2 regions of the Mycobacterium sp. JS623 genome follow, and region 1 is predicted to be linked to the other one. Evidence: predicted binding sites of a transcription regulator. Region 1 holds the regulator's gene; the other holds the start of a gene.
The links. The regulator LexA, encoded in region 1, represses DNA repair genes until DNA is damaged. The targets are predictions, from matches to a motif close to CGAACANNTGTTCG.

Region 1 (7,591 bases):
ACCACCGCCAACACGGCGGTCTCGACAGTGGTGAAGCGTTTACCGCACTCCGGACACGATCTGCGTCGCCGGATCGCCTGGCCTTCGTCGGTTTCGCGGGAATCCACCACCCGGGAATCGGGGTGACGGCAGAACGGACAGTGCATCTCCGCTCCTTCGCCGCGACGACAAACAACTACCTCGAACGTCTTCGAGCGTACCTGCGTGCCGCCGCCGGAGCCTAGTGTCGGTGCGATTCGGGCACCCAGCGCCGAAGCGGCTACCGAAGGCGCTGTGCGGCAATATCTTTCACCGCTCACGGTGGATTCAGGTGCCGATGGGAGCGATGAGTGTCTGACCGGCTTGCAGCGCAACCGAATCGAGCTGGTTGAGTTCCTGGATGCGCTCGACGACCTGGCCGACAGGCGAGTCGGGGGCCACCCGGTGCGCCACCTGCTGCAGCGTCTCCCCCGTCTGGACCTGCACAACGGCCAGCCGAGCGGGCACCGGCGCATCGCCTCCGGTCACCCCACCGAGCTGGGCGACCAGGCCCAGCCAGACCGTGATACCCGCCGCGATGAGGGCGAGCATCACCGTGGTTGCCGGGGTGATGGGGCGCCGGCGGTGCGAGGCCCGCGACATCAGCACGCCGGTACCGCGGTACCGCATCGGCGCCGCGTCGGGCCGGCTCGCCCGCGGCCGCCGCCTGGCCTCTGCCGGCCGTGAACCGGGCCTGACCACCGGCCTGAGCACCGAATCCGCCTGGATCTGTCGCGTGTCGAGGATCGTCATCTGCTTGCCTTCCCGTTCCGGCTTTTCGCTCTGGTGTTCGAATGCTATCGCTCACTTGTTCGATTTATAGAACATGTGATCGAACTGTTGCCAAACGATAGGACAGCCCACCGACAAATTTCTGCCACCTGATCCGGCAGGCGGCTCCGATGCGACACGCCTCGAACACATGTTTGATTATTGGGTCAGCGCGGACTACATTCGGCGCCATGAAGGACGACGACACGGACAGTTCTGGCAGCACGGAAAGCACAGGCGGACGCCGAGGTCTCGAGAGCGCCCTAACCGAGCGTCAACGCACCATCCTCGATGTCATCCGCGCCTCTGTGACCAGTCGCGGCTACCCGCCGAGCATCAGGGAGATCGGCGATGCGGTCGGGCTGACGTCGACTTCGTCGGTGGCCCATCAGCTACGCACCCTGGAGCGCAAGGGCTACCTGCGGCGCGATCCCAACCGCCCGCGCGCAGTCGATGTCCGCGGTGCCGACGACGGCCTCACGTCGATCGTCGCCACCGACGTTGCGGGCTCCGACGCGCTACCGGAGCCCACGTTCGTTCCCGTGCTCGGCCGTATCGCCGCGGGCGGGCCGATCCTGGCCGAAGAAGCGGTCGAGGATGTCTTCCCGTTGCCCCGCGAACTGGTCGGTGAGGGTTCGCTGTTCCTGCTCAAGGTCGTCGGCGACTCGATGGTCGATGCGGCCATCTGCGACGGCGACTGGGTCGTCGTACGTCAGCAGAACGTGGCCGACAACGGGGACATCGTCGCGGCGATGATCGACGGCGAAGCGACGGTCAAGACGTTCAAGCGCACCCGCGGTCAGGTGTGGCTCATGCCGCACAACCCGGCGTTCGATCCCATCCCCGGCAACGACGCCGCTGTGCTCGGCAAAGTCGTCACCGTGATCCGCAAGATCTAATTGGCTCGCAGGAATCCGTTCGTCCGAGCGAGTTCCTCACTGGCGAACCAGATTTCGGCGCGTGCGTCGTCGTAGAGGGTGGTGCCTGGCGCCCAGTACAGCCCAGACTTGGTGTCCGCCTTGATCGGGTAGCCCGCGGGCGCCTCATTGGGATCGTCGAGCGGCAGATGCAGTGCCGTGCCGTTGGGCGCGGGTTCGCCGATCTCGATCCGCGCGTGGCGCCCTGTGTCGGTCAACGGATCGCGTTCGATGCCGGTCGGCAGCAGCGTCGGCGTCGTGTCGACCTTGTCGGGATCTTCGTCATTGTCTTGGTGCGCAACAGCTTCCGGTGTGGCTACCCGTTCGCGCGCGGTGTCATCGTCGTCATCCTCGTCGGCGCCTTCGGGAGGTTCGGGCGGCGCGCCCCATACGTTCCTCGGCGATTGGTGATGCTGCTCGTCACCGGACATCGTCGGTGGCGAGCCCAGCCCCTGGTGCGCATAACGACCGCTGAACTGCTCGGCCGATTGATCGCCGGGATACGACGACCCGAATTCGTCATCGCCGTCATCGAAGATGTCGCCCTCATCGTGGCCTCGGCGGTTGCGTATTGCCGCCACCGCTACCAGCCCGGCCAACACCACCACCGGAATGATGGCAAGCAGCCACCACCAGCTCCACGCAAACCACTTCTTGCCGTTGGTATCTGAGGCCTGCGGGCTGGCGGGTGCCTTGGGCACGTCCTGCCCAGGCACTTGCAAGCCGGCGAGCTGCGAGGCCAGATTCGCAGGCTCGGTGCTGAAGGAGTTCTTGGACCGGTCCCACGAAACCACGCCGCCACTGAACCGTTGCGTGATCACGTCGCCGTTCTCGGTCTGGTCGGCCATCGGTGCGCCAAGCGAACCCGCCGCGCCGCCCAGCTTGTCCCACGCGGCGTTCATGGCGCCGCGCACGATGACGGCCCCGTAATCGGGGGTCCAGAAGATGACCGGGTGGTCCTTGCCGGAGAAGGTGGTGATCCGGCTGTTGGGCAGGCCGCCGTCGCCCTCACTGGACGCCGGTAGGCCCAGGTCGCCCTGCGGCCCGCCGACGCTTTCGTACTTCGCCAGTACCTGTCCCGTGACGACGTTGGCTCCCGTCGCGGGGCTGAAGAAGATCTTGCCGCCGGCGAAATTCTGGCCGAGGCCGTCTGTGCCGATCTTGTACGGCTCGCCTTGCGCAGCGCCCAGCGGGCCCAGGGGTCCGCCGGCGGCGCGCCGGGCCGTATTGATCGCCGATGTCGGGTCCTCCGAATATTGCAGCCCGGTCAGCTCGCCGGCGAGCTCGGGCGGAACCGTCGTGAAGTCCTTGGACTTCCTGTCGTAGGACACCTCACCGCCGGTGAACTTCTGCGTGATGAGGTTGCCGTGATACGTCTCGTCGTCGCTGGGCACACCGAGCGCGCCCGCTGATCCGCCCAACTTGTCCCACGCGGCGTTGATTGGACCGCGAACGACCCGCGCGCCGGTGTCGGGCGTCCAAAAGATGACGGGGTTGTCGGGGGCGCTGAACGTGGTGTTTCGGCTGTCGGGAGCCTTGCCTGCGCCTTCGTCGATGGTCGGGAAGCCAAGGTCGCCGTCCGCCGGGCCGCCGAGCGACATGTACTTGTCGAGAATCGCGCCCATCATGGCGTGAGCACCGGTGGCCGGCGTGAAGAAGATCTTGCCGCCGGGAAAGTTCTGACCGAAGCCGTCGCCGGCCGGATAGACGCCGCCATCCTTGGGTCCGAGCGGGCCCGTATCGCCCCCTGCGGCTTGCCAGGCCGCGGTGATCGCCGCGTCGGCGTCGTCCTGGGGCGTAGCCAGGGCCGCGGGCGCGAGCCACAGCAACGCCGCAGCGCTCAACAGGCCGATGGTCGTCCGCGCGATCAGGCCCCTGCCCACCATGCCCCGTTTCGTCATCCGACAGGTCACGTTAATCCTCGCCTCCGTGACCATGTCAGACGACGATAACCAAGCGCGCGTGGCGAAACAGCGCAACCCGGCGCCCGGCGTGCCGCTCAGCGGTGGCTAGACACCCATGCTGCGGCCGATGATCTCCTTCATGATCTCGGTCGTCCCGCCGTAGATGGTCTGCACACGGGAGTCGAGATAGGCCCTGGCCACTGGATATTCGCGCATGTAGCCGTAGCCGCCGTGCAGTTGCAGACAACGGTCGATCAGATAGACCTGCTTTTCGGTGGAGTACCACTTGGCCATTGCGGCCTGCTCGGCGGTCAGCTTCTCCTCGAGGTGCAACTTGATGAACTCGTCAACCATCATGCGCACCACCGTGGCTTCGGTCGCTAGCTCGGCCAACACGAACCGGCTGTTCTGCTGGCTGCCGATCGGACGGCCAAAAGCCTTGCGCTCCTTGGTGTATTGCAGCGTGTCCTCGAGCACTGCCTCCATCGCCGTGGCCGCCATCACCGCGATACCGATCCGCTCCTGGGGCAGGTTCTGCATCAGGTAGATGAAACCCTGACCCTCCTCGCCGAGCAGGTTTTCGGCGGGCACCTTCACGTCGGTGAACGAAAGCTCCGCGGTGTCCTGCGCGTCCAGACCGATCTTGTCGAGTTTGCGGCCGCGTTCGAACCCCGCCATGTCGCGCTCGACGACGAGTAGCGAGAAACCCATCGCGCCCTTGTCCGGGTCGGTGCACGCGACAACGATCACGAGGTCGGCGTTGATGCCGTTGGTGATGAATGTCTTCGCGCCATTGAGGATGTAGTGGTCGCCGTCTTTGACGGCCCGGGTCTTGATCCCCTGCAGGTCACTTCCAGTTCCGGGCTCGGTCATTGCGATCGCGGTGATGATTTCACCGGTGCAGAACTGCGGCAGCCACCGCGCCTTCTGCTCGTCGGTGGCCAGCCGCAGCAGGTACGGCGCAACCACGTCGTTGTGCAGGCTGAAGCCGATGCCGCTGTATCGCCCGGCAGTGGTCTCCTCGGTGACGATCACGTTGTAGCGGAAGTCCGGGTTGCCCCCGCCGCCGTACTCCTCGGGCACCGCCATGCCGAGAAAGCCCTGCTTACCGGCTTCCAGCCAGACGCCGCGGTCGACGATCTTCTCCTGCTCCCACTGCTCGTGGTACGGCGCGACGTGCCGGTCGAGGAACGCGCGATAGGACACGCGGAACAGGTCGTGCTCGGGCTCGAAGAGGGTGCGGTCGTATTTGACGACGCTGCCCATGGGACCTCCATGAGTTGGTACGGGCTGTTACCGCCAAAGGTACCCCATCCAACCGGATGGTTGGTCGACGGGCGGCGAAGCACACTGGGCCCCAGCGGGGGGCGTTCTCGAGTCCAGAGAACGTCACCGTCCGGCCCTAGAATCCGATACGTGACCCGCCCCCCGACGAGCCTGACGCATTGGGGCGGGTTCTCGGTGGAGGTCGAATCCGGCGATATCGCGTCTGTGACGCCATTGGCCGGCGACACCGACCCGTCACCGCTACTGGGCAACCTGCCCGCTTCGATCCGGCACCCCGCGCGCGTCGCAACCCCTGCGGTTCGCCGCGGCTGGTTGCGTGACGGGCCCGGCCCCACCACCCGCAGAGGCGCCGACGAGTTCGTCGCCGTCTCGTGGGACGAGCTCACCGACCTGCTTGCAGGAGAGCTGCGGCGCGTCATCCAAACACACGGGAACGAAGCGATCTACGGCGGCTCGTACGGCTGGGCCAGCGCCGGCCGGTTCCACCACGCCCAGAGCCAAGTCCACCGGTTCCTCAAACTCCTTGGCGGATATACCTTTTCGCGGCACTCATACAGCCTCGGCGCCACCGGCGTCATCATGCCCCGGGTAGTCGGTACGCACGGTGACCTGTTCAAACGGTCTACGTCGTGGAACGTCATCGTCGAGCACACCGATCTGCTGGTCTGTTTCGGCGGCTTGGCGCTGAAGAACACGGGAACCAACCACGGCGGCACCACAGGCCACCCGGCCCGCGACGCACTGCGCCGGTTCCGCGACCGCGGCGGTCGCATCGTGTCATTCTCGCCCCTGCGCGACGACGTCGACGGCGACTGCGAATGGCATGCGCCGGTGCCGGGTACCGACGTCGCGATCATGCTGGCGCTGGCCTACGTGTTGGCACGCGAATCGCTGGCCGATCGGGATTTTCTGAACACCTACTGCACCGGCTACGACCGCTTCGAGCGGTATCTGCTCGGTATCGACGACGGCGTGCCGAAGTCCCCCGAGTGGGCGTCGCGGATCTGCGGGCTGCCCGCCGGTGAGCTGTCCGCACTGGCGCGACGGATGGCGGCACAGCGCACACTTGTGACCGTCAGCTGGTCGCTACAGCGCATCCGGCACGGCGAGCAGGCGCCGTGGATGGGGCTCACGCTCGCGGCGATGCTGGGCCAGATCGGCCTTCCCGGAGGCGGTTTCGGACACGGCTACGGTTCGATGAACGAACCGGGACTGCCACCGCTGCGCTTCGGGTTGCCAAGGTTGCCGCAGGGCCCCAATCCGGTGCAGACGTTCATTCCTGTGGCAGCCATCAGCGACATGCTGTTGCGCCCCGGCGAACCGTTCGACTACAACGGCCAGCAGTTGACCTACCCGGATATCAAGTTGGTGTACTGGGCCGGCGGCAACCCGTTTCACCATCACCAGAACATTCCGCGGTTGCGGCGCGCCCTCGGCCGCGTCGACACGATCGTCGTGCACGACCCGTACTGGACCGCAATGGCCAAGCACGCCGACATCGTCGTGCCGTCGACCACCGCGTTCGAGCGCGACGATTACTCCGGCTCCCGCAACGACCCGCTGCTGATGGCCATGCCAAAGCTAGCCGAGCCATATGCGCACTCGCGTGACGACTACACGACATTCGCTGCACTCGCCGAGGCGCTGGGGGTCGGTGATCAGTTCACCGAGGGTCGCACGGCAAGCCAATGGCTGGTGCACCTGTACGAGAAGTGGGCGGCGGGACTGGATTTCGCGGTGCCGACGTTCGACGAGTTCTGGGCGTTGGGACAACTTCGGTTACCCACGGAGAGCGGTCTGACACTGCTGGCGGACTTTCGCGCGGATCCCATTACGCACCGGCTTGCGACTCCGAGCGGGCGCATCGAGATCTTTTCCGATGACATCGACGGGTTCGGTTACGACGATTGCGCCGGCCACCCGATGTGGTTCGAGCCATCCGAGTGGCTCGGCGGCGCTCGCGCTGGCGACTACCCGTTGCACCTGGTGGCGAACCAACCAGCGACGCGGCTGCACAGTCAGTTGGACATCGGTGCGGTGAGCCAAGCTTCGAAAGTACAAGGGCGCGAGCCCATCCGGATGCATCCTGTCGACGCCGCGGGGCGCGGGCTGGCCGACGGCGACGTGGTGCGGGTGTTCAACGACCGCGGCGCCTGTCTGGCCGGGGTCGTGATCGACGATCGTCTGCGCCGCGATGTCGTGCAGCTGTCGACCGGTGCCTGGTTCGATCCGGCCGAGCCCGCCGATGCCGACGCCATGTGTGTGCACGGCAATCCGAATGTGCTCACCGACGACACCGGCACGTCGTCATTGGCGCGGGGCTGCACCGGCGCTCACGTACTGGTGCAGGTCGAGAAGTTCACAGGGCCGCTTCCGGAAGTGCGGGCACATCAGCCACCGGTGATCGTCGACCGATGAGCGAAGCACTGACTGTCGAAGAACGTGGCCAGCCAATCACATTCACGTTCGGCGACATGATGCGCTATCACGGACCGCACTCCCCCACCGGAGTTGCGGTGGCGTTCAAGGTCATGCAGCGCGCATTCGCCGACCTCTCGCCCAACGAAGCACCGGCTCGTCGAACGATCAAGGTACGCACCCCGTTTCGAGGTCCCGGCGCGCGCGACGGTTTTGAGGCGGTGACGCGGGCGGTGTCCGACGGGCGCTACGTCGTCGACCGCACGTTGGTCAGAA
Region 2 (7,591 bases), 1.4 Mb from region 1:
GCAAGCTCAGCGTCGTCGCCGAAGTGGCCGACATCCAGGACAAGGGCGAAGGCAAGAACGCGATCGTCATGTTGAAGGCAACGGGCACCGATCCGGCCACGTCCGAGGTGGTCACCGAGACGTTGACCACGGCCGTGATCCGCGGCGAGGGCGGCTTCGGCGGTCAACCGGGGCAGCGTCCCGTCGCTCCGGAGATCCCCGAGCGTGAGCCCGACGCGCGCGTCGCCCTTCCGACGCGTGAGGATCAGGCGCTGATCTACCGGTTGTCCGGCGACCGCAATCCGCTGCACAGCGACCCCTGGTTCGCGCAGAACCTTGCCGGCTTCCCGAAGCCAATCCTGCACGGACTCTGCACATATGGGGTCGCCGGTCGCGCGCTGGTCGGTGAACTCGGCGGCGGTGACGCTACCAAAATCCGACAGGTCGGGGCTCGCTTCACCTCGCCGGTGTTTCCCGGTGAGACGCTCAACACGTCGATCTGGCGCACCGAGCCGGGGCATGCGGTGTTCCGTACCGAGGCGGCCAACCCCGACGGGTCCAACGCCCGCCTGGTGCTCGAGGACGGCACCGCCGAATACCTCGACTGACTGCGGCTCATCGCCAAAGTGCCCTAACCGGTGCCCGGAGTTGACAGGATGGCTGGCATGAAGTTGGTCGTTGGTTATCTGGCAACGCCGGGTGGGGCAGACGCGATGGCACTGGGTGCGCGGCTGGCCCGGACGCTCGATGCCGAGGTCGAAGCGTGCATCATCTTGCCTGCCGATCGAGCGTTGCCGACGCTCACGGGTGCAAGGGACTATGAGGCGAAGCTGGCCGAGCAGGCCGAGAAATGGTTGGCCGAGGCGCTGGCATCGGTTCCCGACGACCTCACCGCGCACAGCCATGTGACCTTCGATGACTCGTTCGCCGACGGGTTGATTCGGGAAACCGCGCGACTCGAGGCCGACCTCATCGTGGTCGGCGGCTCGGGCGGCGGACTGGCGGGCAGTTACTCGTTGGGCTCCGTTGTCAACGAGTTGTTGCACTCCGCGCCGGTACCGGTTGTCGTCGCTCCGCGCGGCACCCGGGATTCCAAGATCGACCGGATCCGCGAGGTGACGTGCGCGATCGGGCAGCGTCAAGGCGCAGATCTGTTGCTGGAGAAAGCGGTTCGGTTCAGCAAGGCTGCCGGTACGCCGCTGCGGTTGGTTTCGCTGGTTGCGCTCGACCCGGTGTTCGGTCAGCTGCGCGGTGACCGGGAAGCGGTCCGCGAGCGCGCGATGGCGCACGCACAGCAGGTTTTGGAAACGGCAAAAAGCTCACTGCCGGAAGGGTTTCCCGTTGCCTCGACCATCGTGGAGGGGGACACCATCGAGGAGGCGGTGCGCAAGCTGAAGTGGCAGGACGGCGACCTCATCATGGTCGGGTCGAGCAGGCTCAGCGCACCACGACGCCTGTTCCTTGGCTCGACGGCCGCCAAGATGCTTCGCGTGCTTGATGTTCCGATGATGGTCGTCCCTCGCGACGAACTCGGCGTGCAGGATCTACCGTGAATCAGCTCGGTCCGTAGGCGCGTGCGATGTCGGGGGAGTCCGACCACTTGGAGTAGGTCGGCGATTGCGGCCAACCGTCGGGGGAGTCCTGCCATTCCTCTTGCCGGCCCCACGGAAGGATGTCGATCAGCGCGAAGCTGTGGCTGAGTTGTTCGGTGCCGCGGCCGTTGGTGTGCCAGGTGCGGTACACCGTGTCGCCTGCCGAATCAGCAATGCGCAGAAAGACATTGACCGCGAATCCGCCCCCGCGCGGCGCATCGACGTCGGCGCCGAACGAACTCTCCGACGAGGAGTACCAGTCCATCTTGTTGCCGACGCGTTCCTTGTATGCGAGGGCTTCGTCGATGGGCCCGTTGGTGACGATGACGAAGCGTGCGTCGTAGTTGTCGAGGAACTCGAGCCTGGTGAACTGCGAAGTGAAGCCGGTGCACCCGCCGCACTGCCACTCGGCGCCGTCCTCCCACATGTGGTTGTAGACGATGAGCTGCGAGCGCCCCTCGAAGATGTCGGCCAGCCGGACTGGTCCGTTCGCGCCGATCAGTGTGTAGTCCGGCATCTCGACCATCGGTAGCCGACGGCGCTGGGCGGCGATCGAATCCAGCTCGCGGGTGGCGGCCTTTTCTCGTCGGCGTAGATCGTCGAGCGCGGCGCGCCAGGTGTCTTGGTCGACCACCGGGGGTAAGGCGGTCGTCTTCTCAGTCACGATTCCTCCAGAGACGTCGGGAGTGTTCTCTAATGTTGACCGGAATCTGGCCCGAAAATCATCGCGGCGGCTAAAAGAGATCGGTCGTGCCTCATCGCCGCTCGCGGTCGAACGTGTGTTCGATTATGCTGACGGCATGGGCTGGCATACCGGGCCGCCGAGCTGGACCGAATTGGAGCGGGTGCTCAACGGCAAGCCGCGCCGCGCCGGGTGGCCCATAGACGAGCAAGTGGGCGACGGCGGCGACAGCCCGGCATGGTCACGTAAGCGTGGGGGCTATGAACCGCTGGATGTGCAGCGGCCGGGTTCGGCCGTCCCGTATGCCGAGTTGCATGCGCATTCGGCGTACAGCTTCCTCGACGGCGCCAGCACTCCGGAGGAACTCGTCGAGGAGGCGGTCCGCCTCGATCTGCGGGCCATCGCGCTGACCGACCACGACGGGCTCTACGGTGTCGTGCGGTTCGCGGAGGCCGCCAAGGAACTCCAGATGCAGACGGTGTTCGGGGCCGAGCTATCACTTGGCGGTGGAGATCGCACCGAGGATCCCGACCCGCCAGGACCGCACCTGCTGGTGCTCGCCCGCGGGCCGGAGGGCTATCGGCGCTTGTCGCGACAGCTGGCGACCGCGCATCTGGCGGGCGGTGAGAAGGGCAAGCTGCGCTATGACTACGACGCGCTTACCGAGGCGGCGGGCGGGCACTGGCACATCCTGACCGGTTGTCGCAAAGGCCATGTCCGCCAAGCTCTTTCCGAAGGCGGTCCGGAGGCGGCGGGTAGGGCGCTCGACGATCTGGTGGACCGGTTCGGCGCCGACCGGGTCAGCATCGAGCTCGTCCATCATGGCCACCCCCTCGACGACGAGCGCAACGCGGCGCTGGCCGACCTGGCGCCGCGATTCGGTGTCGGCATGGTGGCCACCACCGCCGCCCACTTCGCGGCGCCGTCGCGGGGTCGGCTCGCCATGGCAATGGGTGCTATCCGGGCGCGCCATTCGATGGATGAGGCGGCCGGATACCTTGCGCCGCTTGGCGGCTCGCATCTGCGGTCGGGGGAGGAGATGGCGCGGCTGTTCGCCCACTGTCCCGAAGTGGTGGCGGCTGCGGCCGACCTCGGCGAGCAATGCGCATTCGGGCTGGCGTTGATCGCCCCGCAGCTGCCACCGTTCGACGTTCCGCGCGGCCATACCGAGGACAGCTGGTTGCGACATCTGGTCATGGAGGGCGCCCGCGGACGATACGGCCCACCGGAGCGGGCGCCGCGCGCCTACGCGCAGATCGAGCACGAGCTGAAAATCATTGAGCAGCTCACCTTTCCGGGTTACTTCCTGGTGGTGCACGACATCACCCGGTTCTGCCGCGACAACGGCATCCTGGCCCAGGGCCGCGGATCGGCGGCCAACTCAGCGGTCTGCTATGCGCTCGGCGTCACCAACGTCGACCCGGTCGCCAACGAATTGCTGTTCGAGCGGTTCCTGTCCCCGGCGCGCGACGGCCCACCAGACATCGACATCGACATCGAATCCGACTTGCGCGAGAAGGCAATTCAGTACGTCTACGACCGCTACGGCCGCGACTACGCGGCGCAGGTCGCCAACGTCATCACCTACCGCGGCCGCAGCGCGGTCCGCGACATGGCGCGCGCGCTCGGGTTCTCACAGGGGCAGCAGGACGCGTGGAGCAAGCAGATCGGCCAGTGGGGAAACCTGGCTGAAGCGCCTCACGTCGAGGATATTCCGGAAGCCGTGATCGATCTGGCGATGCAGATTTCGAATCTGCCCCGGCACATGGGCATCCATTCCGGCGGCATGGTGATCTGCGATCGGCCGATCGCCGACGTGTGCCCGGTGGAGTGGGCGCGGATGGAGAACCGCAGCGTCCTGCAATGGGACAAAGATGACTGTGCGGCAATCGGTTTGGTGAAGTTCGACATGCTTGGCCTTGGCATGCTCTCGGCGTTGCACTACTGCATCGACCTGGTCGCCGAGCACAAGGGCATCGATGTCGACCTCGCGAAACTGGACCTCTCCGAGCCCGCGGTGTACGAGATGCTGCAGAAAGCCGACTCCGTCGGGGTATTCCAGGTGGAATCGCGCGCGCAGATGGCCACGCTGCCGAGGCTGAAGCCGCGGGTGTTCTACGACCTGGTGGTGGAGGTCGCGTTGATCCGCCCTGGCCCGATCCAGGGCGGGTCGGTACACCCGTACATCAAGCGGCGCAACGGCGTCGAGCCCGTCACCTATGACCATCCGTCGATGGAGTCGGCGCTGCGAAAGACGTTGGGTGTGCCGCTGTTTCAAGAGCAACTGATGCAGCTCGCGGTCGACTGCGCCGGCTTCTCCGCTGCCGAGGCCGACCAGTTGCGCCGGGCTATGGGATCCAAGCGTTCCACTGAGCGGATGCGGCGACTGCGCGGCCGGTTCTACGACGGCATGCGCGAGCAGCACGGCATCACCGGCGAGGTGGCCGACCGGATCTACGAGAAACTGGAAGCCTTCGCCAATTTCGGCTTCCCGGAAAGTCATTCATTGAGCTTCGCGTCGCTGGTGTTCTATTCGTCCTGGTTCAAGCTGCATCACCCGGCGGCCTTCTGCGCGGCGCTGTTGCGGGCGCAGCCGATGGGCTTCTACTCGCCGCAGTCGCTGGTGGCCGATGCTCGCAGGCACGGGGTGACGGTGCACGGTCCCGACGTCAACGCCAGCCTCTCGTACGCCACGCTGGAGAACGCCGGGATGGAGGTGCGGCTCGGTCTCGGTAGCGTCCGTCACATCGGCGACGAGTTGGCCGAGCAGATCGTCGAGGAGCGAAAGGCCAACGGGCCCTTCGGCTCTCTGTTGGATCTGACTCAGCGTATCCAGCTGAGTGTGCCGCAGACCGAGGCGCTGGCCACCGCGGGGGCGCTTGGCTGTTTCGGGATCACCCGCCGCGAAGGGTTGTGGGCCGCCGGCGCGGCTGCCACCCAGCGACCGGACCGGCTGCCCGGCGTTGGGTCGTCGTCACACATCCCCTCGCTGCCCGGCATGACCGAGCTGGAGCTGGCCGCCGCTGACGTGTGGGCCACCGGCATCTCCCCGGACAGCTATCCCACGCAGTTCCTACGCGAAGACCTCGAGGCCATTGGCGTGGTGCCCGCCGATCAGCTGCTGGCCATTCCGGACGGCACCCGCGTACTGGTCGCGGGGGCGGTGACACATCGGCAGCGACCCGCGACCGCGCAGGGCGTCACGTTCATCAACCTCGAGGACGAGACCGGGATGGTCAATGTGCTTTGCGCGCCAGGGGTTTGGGCGCGACACCGTAAGCTGGCGCAGACGGCGTCGGCCCTGCTGATTCGCGGTCAGGTGCAGAACGCCACCGGCGCGGTCACCGTCGTCGCCGATCGGATAGGCAAGCTGTCCATGAAAGTCGCCTCGAAGAGCCGCGACTTCCGCTGAAGATTGCACTCACGGCTCTGAACCTCGCGAGATCACGACCCTCAGTGCAAAATCCGCAGGCTCAGCCGCGAATGTAGTCTCGCGAAATGACCTTGAACCTGTCTGCCGATGACGTCCTGACCACCACGCGCTCGGTGCGCAAGCGGCTGGATTTCGAGAAGCCGGTCCCGCGCGAGGTGCTGCTGGAGTGTCTCGATTTGGCGCTGCAGGCGCCGACGGGCTCGAACTCGCAGGGCTGGCAGTGGGTGTTCGTCGAGGATGCGGAGAAGAAGAAGGCGCTTGCCGATATCTACAGCACGAACGCGACGCCCTATCTCGACATGCCGAAGCCCGAGTACGGCGACGTACGTGACGAACAGCGCCCGCGGGTGTACGACTCGGCGAAGTACCTCAACGAGCACCTTCACGAGGCGCCGGTCATGTTGATTCCCTGCTTGGAGGGCCGTCCCGACGGCGCGCCCGCGGGCATGAGCGCGTCGTTCTGGGGTTCACTGCTGCCCGCAGTGTGGAGCTTCATGCTGGCCCTGCGGTCTCGCGGTCTGGGATCGGCGTGGACGACGCTGCATCTACTCGGTGACGGCGAGAAGCAGGCCGCCGAACTCCTCGGCATCCCCTTCGACAAGTACAGCCAGGCCGGCCTCTTCCCAATCGCTTATACAAAGGGCACCGACTTCAAGCGGGCTACTCGGTTGCCGGCGCAGGAGGTCACTCACTGGGACACCTGGTAGTCGCGGAAATATGTCTCGCCCGCGGTGAGCGTGCGTGAAATGCACGCAAATTGCGGCGTGTCGACGTACTGACACGCACGCTCGCGGTACTAAACCGCGCCGCTGAAGCCGTGCTGCCGCCATGCTTCGTAGACCGCGACGGCCGCGGCGTTCGACAGGTTCAGCGACCGCCGGCCCGTCAGCATCGGGATGCGCACCTGCGCGGTGATGTGCGGGTCAGCGAGTGTCGCCGCATCGAGTCCGGTCGGTTCCGGGCCGAACATCAACACATCGCCCGGCTGGTAGCTGACGTCGGCGTAGGACGCAGTGGCGTGCGCGGTAAAAGCAAAAACCCGCGTCGGCGCCAAAACAGACCACGCCGTCGCCAGATCGCGGTGCACGGTCACCGACGCCAGGTCGTGATAGTCGAGCCCGGCCCGGCGCACCTTGGGTTCGGACAGGTCAAATCCCAGCGGCTCGACCAGATGCAGTTCACATCCCGTCGCGGCGACCAGCCGGATCGCGTTGCCGGTGTTGGGCGCGATGCGCGGGGAGAAGAACAACACATTGAACACGGCGATAATGCTTGCATGGTCGAGCGGAGCATCTGGATGCAGAAGGTTGCTGCCAATCCCGGACATTCGCACTGGTATATCGAGCGTTTCCGGTCGATGGCGCGCGCTGGCGAGGACCTCGCCGGCGAGGCTCGTTTCGTCGATGCCATGGCGCCCCGCGGCGCCCGCATCCTCGACGCCGGCTGCGGCTCCGGCCGGCTGGGCGGGGTGCTGGCCAAGGTCGGTCATCACGTGGTCGGCGTCGACGTCGACCCGGCGCTGATCGACGCAGCCGAACAGGATTACCCAGGCCCGCACTGGCTTGTCGGCGACCTCGCTGAGCTCGACTTGCCCGCGCGGGGCATCGTCGAACCGTTCGACGTCATCGTGTCCGCCGGCAATGTGATGGCGTTCCTCGCCCCGAGCACCAGGGTTCAGGTGTTGCGCCGGCTACGGACCCATCTCGCGGCCGAAGGTCGCGCGGTGATCGGCTTTGGCGCCGGCCGCGATTATGAGTTCGCCGAGTTTCTCGACGATGCGAACAGGGCGGGATTCGAACCCGATCTGCTGCTGTCCACCTGGGATCTGCGCCCGTTCGCCGATGACTCCGACTTCCTTGTCGCGGTCCTTCGGCCCGCCTGAAAGATTCCTCGATTCACTGCCCA

Region 2: a site for LexA is predicted at 2,344-2,357, ahead of MYCSM_RS05590 (error-prone DNA polymerase). Genes of this name have one in related genera too.

Annotation. Positions count from the first base shown of each region.
Region 1 is NC_019966.1:2,523,569-2,531,159, reverse strand. Features, by position in the region: gene nrdR (transcriptional regulator NrdR) at 1-146, opposite strand, end outside; gene MYCSM_RS12355 (LysM peptidoglycan-binding domain-containing protein) at 307-771, opposite strand; gene lexA (transcriptional repressor LexA) at 981-1,688, shown strand; gene MYCSM_RS12345 (LGFP repeat-containing protein) at 1,685-3,607, opposite strand; gene MYCSM_RS12340 (acyl-CoA dehydrogenase family protein) at 3,716-4,876, opposite strand; gene MYCSM_RS12335 (molybdopterin guanine dinucleotide-containing S/N-oxide reductase) at 5,027-7,315, shown strand; gene MYCSM_RS12330 (hypothetical protein) at 7,312-7,591, shown strand, end outside.
Region 2 is NC_019966.1:1,169,794-1,177,384, forward strand. Features, by position in the region: gene MYCSM_RS05575 (MaoC/PaaZ C-terminal domain-containing protein) at 1-587, shown strand, start outside; gene MYCSM_RS05580 (universal stress protein) at 645-1,532, shown strand; gene MYCSM_RS05585 (DUF899 domain-containing protein) at 1,534-2,235, opposite strand; gene MYCSM_RS05590 (error-prone DNA polymerase) at 2,372-5,665, shown strand; gene MYCSM_RS05595 (nitroreductase family protein) at 5,752-6,393, shown strand; gene MYCSM_RS05600 (tRNA (cytidine(34)-2'-O)-methyltransferase) at 6,483-6,947, opposite strand; gene MYCSM_RS05605 (class I SAM-dependent methyltransferase) at 6,963-7,568, shown strand.